Regions from separate parts of the Streptomyces sediminicola genome, predicted to be linked through region 2. Evidence: riboswitches for the same ligand, from Rfam matches in the RefSeq annotation. Region 2 holds a riboswitch; each other region holds the start of a gene.

What was found. A riboswitch is a leader RNA that binds a small molecule or an ion and turns the genes downstream of it on or off. The one in region 2 is predicted to bind cyclic di-AMP.
Positions count from the first base shown of each region.
Region 1: it holds a riboswitch for cyclic di-AMP, as region 2 does, so the genes downstream of both, VM636_RS07555 (M23 family metallopeptidase) here and VM636_RS02740 (LysM peptidoglycan-binding domain-containing M23 family metallopeptidase) in region 2, are expected to answer to the same signal.
Region 3: it holds a riboswitch for cyclic di-AMP, as region 2 does, so the genes downstream of both, VM636_RS16255 (M23 family metallopeptidase) here and VM636_RS02740 (LysM peptidoglycan-binding domain-containing M23 family metallopeptidase) in region 2, are expected to answer to the same signal.

Region 1 covers NZ_CP144555.1:1,753,336-1,756,598, reverse strand. Annotated here, with positions in the region: gene VM636_RS07560 (pitrilysin family protein) at 1-934, shown strand, start outside; cyclic di-AMP (ydaO/yuaA leader) riboswitch at 1,129-1,293, shown strand; gene VM636_RS07555 (M23 family metallopeptidase) at 1,306-2,070, shown strand; gene VM636_RS07550 (HPr family phosphocarrier protein) at 2,174-2,455, opposite strand; gene VM636_RS07545 (bifunctional GNAT family N-acetyltransferase/acetate--CoA ligase family protein) at 2,635-3,263, shown strand, end outside.
Region 2 covers NZ_CP144555.1:593,481-596,743, forward strand. Annotated here, with positions in the region: gene VM636_RS02735 (SGNH/GDSL hydrolase family protein) at 1-114, opposite strand, end outside; gene VM636_RS02740 (LysM peptidoglycan-binding domain-containing M23 family metallopeptidase) at 359-1,312, opposite strand; cyclic di-AMP (ydaO/yuaA leader) riboswitch at 1,317-1,474, opposite strand; gene VM636_RS02745 (tyrosine-protein phosphatase) at 2,027-2,824, shown strand; gene VM636_RS02750 (DUF6126 family protein) at 2,847-2,963, opposite strand; gene VM636_RS02755 (XRE family transcriptional regulator) at 2,960-3,263, opposite strand, start outside.
Region 3 covers NZ_CP144555.1:3,710,791-3,714,053, reverse strand. Annotated here, with positions in the region: gene VM636_RS16260 (aldo/keto reductase) at 1-281, opposite strand, end outside; gene VM636_RS16255 (M23 family metallopeptidase) at 557-1,588, opposite strand; cyclic di-AMP (ydaO/yuaA leader) riboswitch at 1,599-1,756, opposite strand; gene VM636_RS16250 (PP2C family protein-serine/threonine phosphatase) at 2,033-3,205, opposite strand.

The sequences.
Region 1 (3,263 bases), 1.2 Mb from region 2:
GCACGAACTGGCCAACCCCGCGCGCCGCGCCGCCAAGGAGCTGTCCAAGGAGCTGTTCCCGGCCGGCTCGCGCATGTCCCGGCCGCGCCAGGGCACCGAGGAGACGGTCGCCGCCGTCGACTCGGCCGCCGTCCGCGCCTTCTACGAGCGCCACGTCCGCCCCGCCACCGCCACGGCCGTGGTCGTCGGCGACCTCACCGGCATCGACCCGGACGCGCTGCTCGCCGACACCCTGGGCGCCTGGACCGGCTCCACGACCGAGCCGCGTCCGGTGCCGCCGGTGACCGCCGACGACACCGGCCGGGTCGTCATCGTGGACCGTCCCGGCGCCGTCCAGACCCAGCTCCTCATCGGCCGCACCGGCGCCGACCGGCACGACCGCGTCTGGCCGGCGCAGGTGCTCGGCACGTACTGCCTCGGCGGCACCCTCACCTCCCGCTTGGACCGCGTCCTGCGCGAGGAGAAGGGCTACACCTACGGCGTCCGTGCCTTCGGCCAGGTGCTGCGCTCCGCGCCCGACGGCACCGGCGCCTCGATGCTCGCCATCAGCGGCTCCGTCGACACGCCCAACACCGGCCCCGCCCTGTCGGACCTGTGGACGGTGCTGCGCACGCTCGCCGCGGAGGGGCTGACCGACGCCGAGCGGGACGTGGCCGTGCAGAACCTGGTGGGGGTGGCGCCGCTCAAGTACGAGACGGCGGCGGCCGTCGCCGGCACCCTCGCCGACCAGGTCGAGCAGCACCTGCCCGACGACTACCAGGCCGCCCTGTACCGGCAGCTCGCCGCGACGGGCACCGTGGAGGCCACGGCGGCGGTCGTCAACGCCTTCCCGGTGGACCGCCTGGTGACCGTCCTGGTCGGCGACGCCGCCAAGATCAAGGCCCCCGTGGAGGCCCTCGGCATCGGCGAGGTGACGGTCGTCCCGGCCGAGTGAGCGGTCCCGGACGCGTGCGGCGGCCCCGGTGGCAGGACGTCACCGGGGCCGCCCCGTGTCCGAATTGAGGGGGAGGCTGCCCGTCTGCCCTGTGGCGTACGCTACAAAAACCTTGGTGCGTTTGAGGATTGACGCCGGGCCCGTTTAGCTTCGTCCGGGCTGTTCGTCAGGCAGTGCGCCGCGCCCGCGGCACCGGACAGCCATCGCCGAGTCCCCGTACGGCGCGAGCCAGGGGAGCCGGGGACCCGTGTGCAGTCCCTGGGGTGAATCGGACGCCCGCGCGCAGGCGAGGGGGTCCGTAGGAGACCTTCCTGCTCCGAACCCGTCAGCTAACCCGGTAGGCGAGAGGGAAGGAAAGGACCAGCCTCCACATGGCGTTCACGCGCGCCACCGGGAAGCATCGCCGCCCCGGCAAGATGCACCGCACCACCGCCCGCGCGGCGGGTGTCGCCGCCCTCGCCACCGGCGGAGTGGTCGGGAACCTCGCGGCCCCGGCGCTCGCCGACGAGCCGTCCCCGGAGCAGACCGGGCTCACCCCGGTCGTCACCATCGGTGACTCCGTCGCCGGGGAGATCGACGCCCAGGCCGAGTCGCAGAAGCAGGCCGCGCAGCACGCCGCCGCCCGGGAGGCCGCGCAGAAGGCCGCCCGCGAGCGGGCCGCCGAGGCCGCCGCGGAGGCCCGCGAGGCCCAGGAGCGCGCCGCCCGGGAGGCCGAGCGCGAGCGTCTGAACACCTTCGTGGCGCCGATCGCCGGCTCCTATGTCTCCACCGCCTACGGGGCCGGCAGCGCCCTGTGGTCCTCCGGCAGCCACACCGGCATCGACTTCCACGCCGCCACCGGCACCCCGGTGCGGTCGGTCGGCACCGGCACGGTCGTCGAGGCCGGCTGGGGCGGCGCGTACGGCTACCAGGTCGTGATCAAGATGCACGACGGCACGTACACCCAGTACGGGCACCTGTCGTCCATCGGCGTCTTCGCGGGCCAGGCGGTCACCCCCGGCCAGCAGATCGGCCTGGCCGGCGCCACCGGCAACGTCACCGGACCCCACCTGCACTTCGAGGTCCGTTCGGGCGCCGACTACGGCACCGACATGGACCCCGCCGCCTACCTGCGCGGCCACGGCGTCGCGATCTGACGCCGCGGACCGCGCCGGCGCCCGGCGAAGCGAGGGCCCGCCCGAGTCTCCTCGGGCGGGCCCTCGCGTGTCGTGGGGGCGGCGCGGTCCGCGGCGTCCCGGGTCAGACGGTCTCGGGAAGCTCCTCGAGACCCTCGGCGACCAGCTTGGCCAGCCGGTCCAGGGCGATGTCCGCGCCCTCGGCGTCGGAGGCGAGGACGATCTCCTCGCCCCCCTGGGCGCCCAGGCCCAGGACGGCCAGCATGGAGGCCGCGTTGACGGGGTCGCCGTCGGCCTTGGCGATCGTCACCGGGACGCCTGTGGCCGTGGCGGCTCGGACGAAGAGGGAGGCGGGGCGGGCGTGGAGGCCCTCGGCCCAGCCGACGTTGACGCGGCGCTCAGCCATGTGATGCTGCCCTTCGGAGTTCAGGGGTTGTCTAGACCAGTTTCCCATATCGTGAAGCGGCTCCGGACGGGCGTGCGGCGCCCGCCGGGGTGGCGCCCGGACCGCGGCCTCGGTCCGGTCTTCCGTCCTCCACGGCCTGCCCGGCGCCCCTGTCGTACGCGAGCCGTACGCTGGGGCCCATGCAGACCTCGCCGGACCGGCACGAGTACCCCGCCCACTGGGAGGCCGACGTGGTGCTGCGCGACGGCGGCACCGCACGCGTCCGCCCCATCACCGTTGATGACGCGGAGCGCCTGATCAGCTTCTATGAGCAGGTCTCCGACGAGTCGAAGTACTACCGCTTCTTCGCGCCGTACCCTCGCCTGTCCGCCAAGGACGTCCACCGCTTCACCCACCACGACTTCGTGGACCGGGTGGGACTCGCGGCCACGATCGGCGGCGAGTTCATCGCCACCGTACGCTACGACCGGATCGGCGCCGGCGGAACACCCGCCTCCTCCCGCCCCGCCCCCGGCGGCGGTCCCCCGCCCCCCGTCTCCGACGAGGCCGAGGTCGCCTTCCTGGTCCAGGACGCCCACCAGGGCCGCGGCGTCGCCTCCGCCCTGCTGGAACACATCGCCGCCGTCGCCCGCGAGCGCGGCATCCGCCGCTTCGCCGCCGAGGTGCTGCCCGCCAACACCAAGATGATCAAGGTGTTCACGGACGCCGGCTACACGCAGAAGCGCAGCTTCGAGGACGGCGTCGTCCACCTCGAATTCGACCTCGAACCGACCGACCGCTCCCTCGCCGTGCAGTACGCGCGCGAGCA
Region 2 (3,263 bases):
GTCCGCGAGCAGGACGGCGACCCGGTCCGCCCAGCCGACGAACGCCCCGTCGGGGCCGGGGTCGCCGACGCCCTCGGTGAAGCTGTCCCCCACCGCCACGTACGACCCGATCACTGCTCTGCTGTCACTCTTCGAATCGTCTGCCACACCGGCCCATGATTCACGGTGGATTGTGACCTACGCGACCGTAGGAAGGGGTTGACGGCCGGTGAGAAAGACCACGCCGCGCGAACCGGCCGGCCGGAATAGGCGACCGGGTGTCACGCGGTGGCGCGGCGCCCGCTGTCCGGCGCGGGAACGCCCGGAGGCCGGGCCCCGGGGTGCGGGGTCCGGCCTCCGGCGGTGCGGCGCGCGAGGGTCAGAGGGAGACGCCGTGCGAGCGCAGGTAGGCGATCGGGTCGATGTCCGAGCCGTAGTCCGGGGTGGTGCGGATCTCGAAGTGCAGGTGCGGGCCGGTCACGTTGCCGGTGGCACCGGACAGGCCGACCTGCTGGCCGGCGGTGACGCTCTGGCCGGCGGAGACGGAGAGCGCGGACAGGTGGGCGTACTGGGCGTAGTGGCCGTCGGCGAGCTTGATGACGACCTGGTTGCCGTACGCGCCGCCCCAGCCGGCGGAGACCACGGTGCCGGAGCCGACGGCCTTCAGCGAGGTGCCGGTGGGCACGACGAAGTCGGTGCCGGTGTGGTAGCCGCTGGACCACATGCTGCCGCTCTGGTGGTACGGGGTGCCGACCGTGCCGCCGGGCACGGGCGAGACGTAGCCGCCGGTGGTGCCGGTGGACTGGGCCGTGGTCGAGGTGGTGGTCGTCGACGGGGCGGCCGGCTTCGGCGCGGCGGGCTTGGCGGCCGGCTTCGGCGCGGCCGGCTTCGCGGCGGGCTTCGGCGCGGCCGGCTTCGCGGCGGCGGACCCCTCGGAGGAGGAGGCCGGCGACTGCGTGGCCGCGGGCTTGCCGGTGAGCGTGAGCTTCAGGCCGGGGTGGATCAGCGACGGGTCGGAGCCGACGGCCTCGCGGTTGTCGGCGTAGAGCTTCTTCCAGCCGCCGCTGACGTGCTGCTCGACGGCGATCTTCGAGAGGTGGTCGCCCCGCTTCACCGTGTAGGTGCGGGAGGCGGAGTCCTTCTCGCCGGCCGGCTTGGCGGCGGCCGGCACGGAGCGCACGGACTGCTCCGCGACGGAGTGCGCGGGGGCGGCGTGGGCGCCGGCGGCACCCATCAGCGGCAGCGCGAGCGCGGCGCCGCCGGTGCCGGCGAAGGCGAGGGTGCGGGTGAGGCGCTGGGCCTTGGTACGACGGTGCTTACCCTTGGCGGGCATGACGAATTCCTCTCCGGCGCCTGCGAGGTGAGCTGTCGGGTGCGGGCTGGAGATGCCCGGCCGCGCCGTGGCGCGACTTGACCCCTAGCCGTTCCGGGAACCGGAACAGGCGGTGATACCTGTGGGTCCCCCGCTCCTGCCGGGTACGGGTGGTGGGTGTGTGCGGACTCCGGTCGGCGGCAGGATTAGGCGTCCGTCCGGATCGGTGGTGAACGTAAGGGACGGGGACGCGGGGGAACAAGCGAGCGGTTCCCCGAACGGGCGTTTCGGATGATCCAATACGGGTAGCAGCGGTCACCCTGCGTGGGAACCGGAAGGAGAGGACCCCTCAAACCCCGGCCGGCACAGGCGGATTACGTGAACATGCTGGGCAACGCACCGTCACGGATATGAGCCTGCTCACGCGGCCCCGCTCCGGCGCCTTTTACTCCAGGGCGAGTAGGGAGCAAGGCGCCAATCAGGACAATCCACCCAACTCACCTACAGGTCGGGCGAACTCTCCGCGTCACCCGGTACCTCCCGAGCGGCCGCGGGCTCCCCCGGCGCATCCGGGACGGGAGGCGCGCGCCGGGCGCGGCGCCGGGACCGCCGGGGCACGCGCGGCATGCTCTTCGTGCCCTGTGGACAACTCGCCCTCGCGGTCGGGGCATGTCGTATCGTCGACTCGTGCCCGCCGTCGAGCAGCGCCGGCGGGCGGGAGTGGGAGGAGCCCTCGTGACGCAGCAGGTGCCGTCGACCGAACCCGAGCTGGCAGGCGTGCGCAACTTCCGTGACGTGGGCGGACTGCCGACGGTGGACGGACGGCGGGTGCGTCACGGCGTGCTGTTCCGCAGCGGACACCTCGCGCACGCGACCGACGAGGACACCGCCTTCCTCGCCTCGCTGGGCCTGCACACGGTCTTCGACTTCCGCAACGCGGCCGACCAGCGGCTGGAGGGCCCGGACGTCGCGCTGCCGGGCGTGCGCAACGTGAACCTGCCGCTGAGCGACCCGGCCGACGGCGCCGAGTTCTGGACGATGGTGCGCGACGGGAACCTGGACCAGCTCCGCTCCGTCCTCGACGACGGCAAGGCGGCCGGCCGGATGGTCGCCTCCTACCGGTCGATGGTCCGGGAGCGGACGGCGGAGCACTCCCGGGTGCTGCACGCGCTCGCGGAGGACAGCGTGCCCGCGCTGATGCACTGCGCGGCGGGCAAGGACCGGGCGGGCCTGTCCGTGGCGGTCACGCTGCTGGCCGTCGGCGTCGAGCGCGAGGCGGTCCTCGACGACTACCTGAAGTCCAACGCCACCCACCGCCGTTACAAGGTGCACCGCAACGGCGACTCCGCCTCGGCCTACTCCGCCGAGGTGATGGAACTGCTCAGCCCGCTCTTCGACGCCCGCGCCGAGTACCTGTCGGCGGCGTTCGAGACCGTCGAGGAGACCTGGGGCGACGTCGACACGTACCTGGAGAAGGGACTGCGGCTCGCACCGCGGACCCGGGAGCGGCTGCGGGAGCGGATGCTGGAGTGAGCCACCCGCCCCGCGCGGACGGCTACTTGCCGCCCACCTCGAACAGCAGGTAGAGGAACCCGCCGAAGACGTGCCCGACGGCGATGTAGATGACGAGCCGGACCCACAGGGCGCGCGGGAACCTCTCCTGCATGCTCATGACGTCTCTCCCATGGTGTGGTGTGTCAGCGTGGTGGCGGGCCCCAGGCACAGCGCGGCCGTCGGGCTCTGCAAGAGGGTGTGGACGAAGAGGATGTCCACCCCGTCGCCGTCCTCGGCCGCGATCCGGTGCGGGGTCAGCGAGTCGAAGTGCGCGCTGTCGCCCGGCCCCAGCCGGTGCACGGCCTCCCCCAGCCGCAGCCGCAGCCGTCCGCGCAGGACGTAGAGCCACTCCTCACCGGGGTGCACCCGGACGATGTCGCCCTGAGTGCCGTGCGGCACCCGGACGCGCAGCGCCTGC
Region 3 (3,263 bases), 3.1 Mb from region 2:
TCCGGGTGCTGGCTGACCTTGGTGGCGATCACGATGTCGTCGCGGTTGCCGCGCGCGGCGAGCCACTCGCCGATGACGGTCTCGGACTCGCCGCCGGAGTTGCCCTCCACCCAGGCGGAGTAGGAGTCGGCGCTGTCGAGGAAGTTGCCGCCGGCAGCCGCGTAGGCGTCGAGGACGGCGAAGGAGCGGTCGCGGTCGGCGGTCCACCCGAAGACGTTGCCGCCGAGGGCGAGCGGGAAGACCTGGAGACCGGAGGAGCCGAGAGGGCGCGGATACGTCATGTCGTACGTCAACGCCCGCGCCGGACGCGGTCATTCCGTGGGTGGGCCGTTCGGCGGGGCGGCCCGCGCGCCGGAAGCCGGCAGCCCTGGCGTCGGGGGGTTGGCCGCCAGGACCGCCGGGGTCCTCCAGGGGGTCGCCGCGGTCACCGCGCGGGGCGGGGCCACGGGGGTCTCGCGTCGAGGTGGGCGGGGCCCGCCACCGGGCCGGCGCGGGGTGCCGCGCCGGCTGCCCGGCCCGGGGTGCCGGATGCCGGGCGCTCGGGGCGCCGGATGCCTCAGATGCCGAGGCCCTTGCCCCGCAGCCACGCCGTCGGGTCGACACCGCTGTCGGCGCCACCGGGGTGGACCTCGAAGTGCAGGTGGGGGCCGGTCACGTTGCCGGTGGCACCCACGCGGCCGATGACGTCACCGGTGTTGACCTGCTGGCCCACGCTGACGTTGATCGACGACTGGTGCGCGTACCACAGCTCGGTGCCGTCCTCCAGGGTGAGGATCGTGCGGTAGCCGTAGGAGCCCGCCCAGCCGGCCTCGGTGATCGTGCCGGTGTGCACGGCCTTGATCAGGGTGCCGGTGGGGGCGGCGAAGTCGAGCCCGGTGTGGTAGCCGGAGGACCACATGGAGCCGGACTGCCCGAAGGTCGAGGTGATCGTGTAGGCGGAGGTCGGCAGCGCGTACTGCCGGGCCAGCTCGGCCAGGCGCTCGGCCTCGGCCTTCCTGCGGGCCTCCTCCTCCGCCTTCTCCTTGGCGGCGGCGGCCTTGGCCCTGGCCTCCTTCTCCGCCTTGGCGGCGGCCTCGACGGCCTGCTTCTCCGCGGCGGCGGCGGCCTCGGCGGCGGCCTTGCTCGCCACCTGGTCCTGCTGCTGCTCGGCCTGGGCCATGATCCGGGCCCGCAGCGCCTCACCGGCGTCGCCGGCGCCCTCGTCGGTGTCGCCGGTGGAGGCGCCGATACCGCTGAGCGGGGTGCTGGAGCCCTCGGGCTCCGGCTCGGGGGTGGAGATCAGCGAGCCGACCGAGGGGAGGTCGGGCAAGGAGATCGAGACGGGCGACTTGCCGGGGGCGGCGGTGGCCATGCCGCCCGCGCCGACGGCCGCGATGACGCCGACGCCGAGGACCGTGGAGCTGCGGGCGAGCCCGCCGCGCTGCTTGGCGACGCGGTGCCTGCCCCGGACGGGCCGGACGGTGTCGGCGGTGGGGTTCCACTCCTCGAAGGGGCCGTCGTCGGGGTGGGGACCGCCGTAGACGAAGGTGTCGCCGTCGTACCCGCCGGGTACGGACGGAGCCTCGGGGGCGGGCCGGTTGGACGCCACGTGGGCGCGCTCCTTTCCTTCCTTCCGCCTACCGGGTTAGCTGACGGGTTCGGAGCAGGAAGGTCTCCTACGCGCGTATACCGGCCGCGTCTCCACGGCGGCACACACACGATTCACCCCAATGTGGTGGTTCCCCGGTTCCCTCGCGGGATTCGGCGCGTGCGCGCGGAGCCGCCTTCTGTGACGGCTGGGACGACCGCGCTGCGTTATCGAACGTTAATAGACACCGGGCAGGGAATCCAAGCCGTTCCTCTTGATCATTAACGGTCCCGGCACGGACTTAGGCCCCACGACCGGTGAAAACCGGGCGAGTTGACCCGCCTCTGGTGGAGCGCCTCACACCACGATTTTCTGATGGTGTGTCAGTTGTTATGCGCAGGGCGGTCGTCCGGTCACGGATCGTGACGGCGGGTCCCGGACGCGGGGCTCACGGGGTGCGGCGGATCAGGGGCGGCGGAGGGCGAGCAGCGCCATGTCGTCGGCCATACCGTCCCCGGAGTAGCGGCGTACGTCCTCGGCGAGGGTGTCCAGCAACTCCGCCGGATGCCGGAAGGAACGGCCGGCGAGGTAGGCGTACGGGTCGTAGAACTCCCCCCGTTCGTCGCGGGCCTCGGTCAGTCCGTCGGTGTAGAGGAGGAGGGTGGCGCCGCCGGGGAAGCAGGACTCCTCGGCGCGGTCGGGCCAGACGCCGAGGTCGCCCATGCCGAGCGGCAGGGCCGGTTCGCGCACGGGCACCTGGCCGAGGGTGCCGTCGGCGTACAGCAACAGGGGCGGCGGATGGCCCCGGTTGACGATGCGGACGGTGCCGTCGCCGTGCGGGAGTTCGGCGAGGACGGCAGTGGTGAACCCCTCGAAGGCGTCCAGCCCCTCGCGCCGGGTGCCCTCGCGGGCGAGCGCCCGTTCCAGCCGCTGCGCGACCGCCTCCAGCGTGGCCTCCTGCTCGGCGGCCTCGCGGAAGGCGCCGATCACGACGGCGACGGCCGCGACCGCGCCCATGCCCTTGCCACGGACGTCCCCGACGATGACCCGGACGCCCCGGGCGCTGTCCTGCACGGCGTAGAGGTCGCCGCCTATGAAGGCGTCGGCCTGGGCGGCCTCGTAACGGGCGGCGATCTCGAAGCCGCCGATGCGTTCGGCGGGGGCGGGCAGCACCGCGCGCTGGGCGGCCTCGGCGATCTCGCGGGCGGAGGCAAGGCGTTCGTCGGTGCGGCGGACGAAGGCGTTGAAGAGGATGGCGAGCGCGGCGACGGTGGCGATGGTGGCCAGTTCGGTCAGGGAGTCGACGTAGTAGAGGACACCCTTGCCGCTCTGGAGCGCGAGGACGGAGACGACCGAGGCGGCGCTGGTGAGCACGGTGCCGCGCCGCGAGTAGACCGGCGCGGCGACCAGCGGGGCGGCCGTGTAGAGCGGCCCCGCGGTGAAGGAGCGGGGGGTGAACAGGTCGTAGAGGACGGCGACGACGAGGATCAGGACGGGGAGCACGCGGACGAGGGTGCGGCGCCCGCCGCGCCCGGGCGGGCGCACGGGGGACCGGGTCGCGTCGCCGAGGCCCGGGTCGGGCACGGGGTCGCCGGGGAGCCTGCCGCCGGCCCTGGCGAACGCTCCCTCGTCGTCCACGTCACCTGGCCGCACCACTCGTCTCCCGCCACCCCGCTGCCGTGCCGCTTGCCGTCCC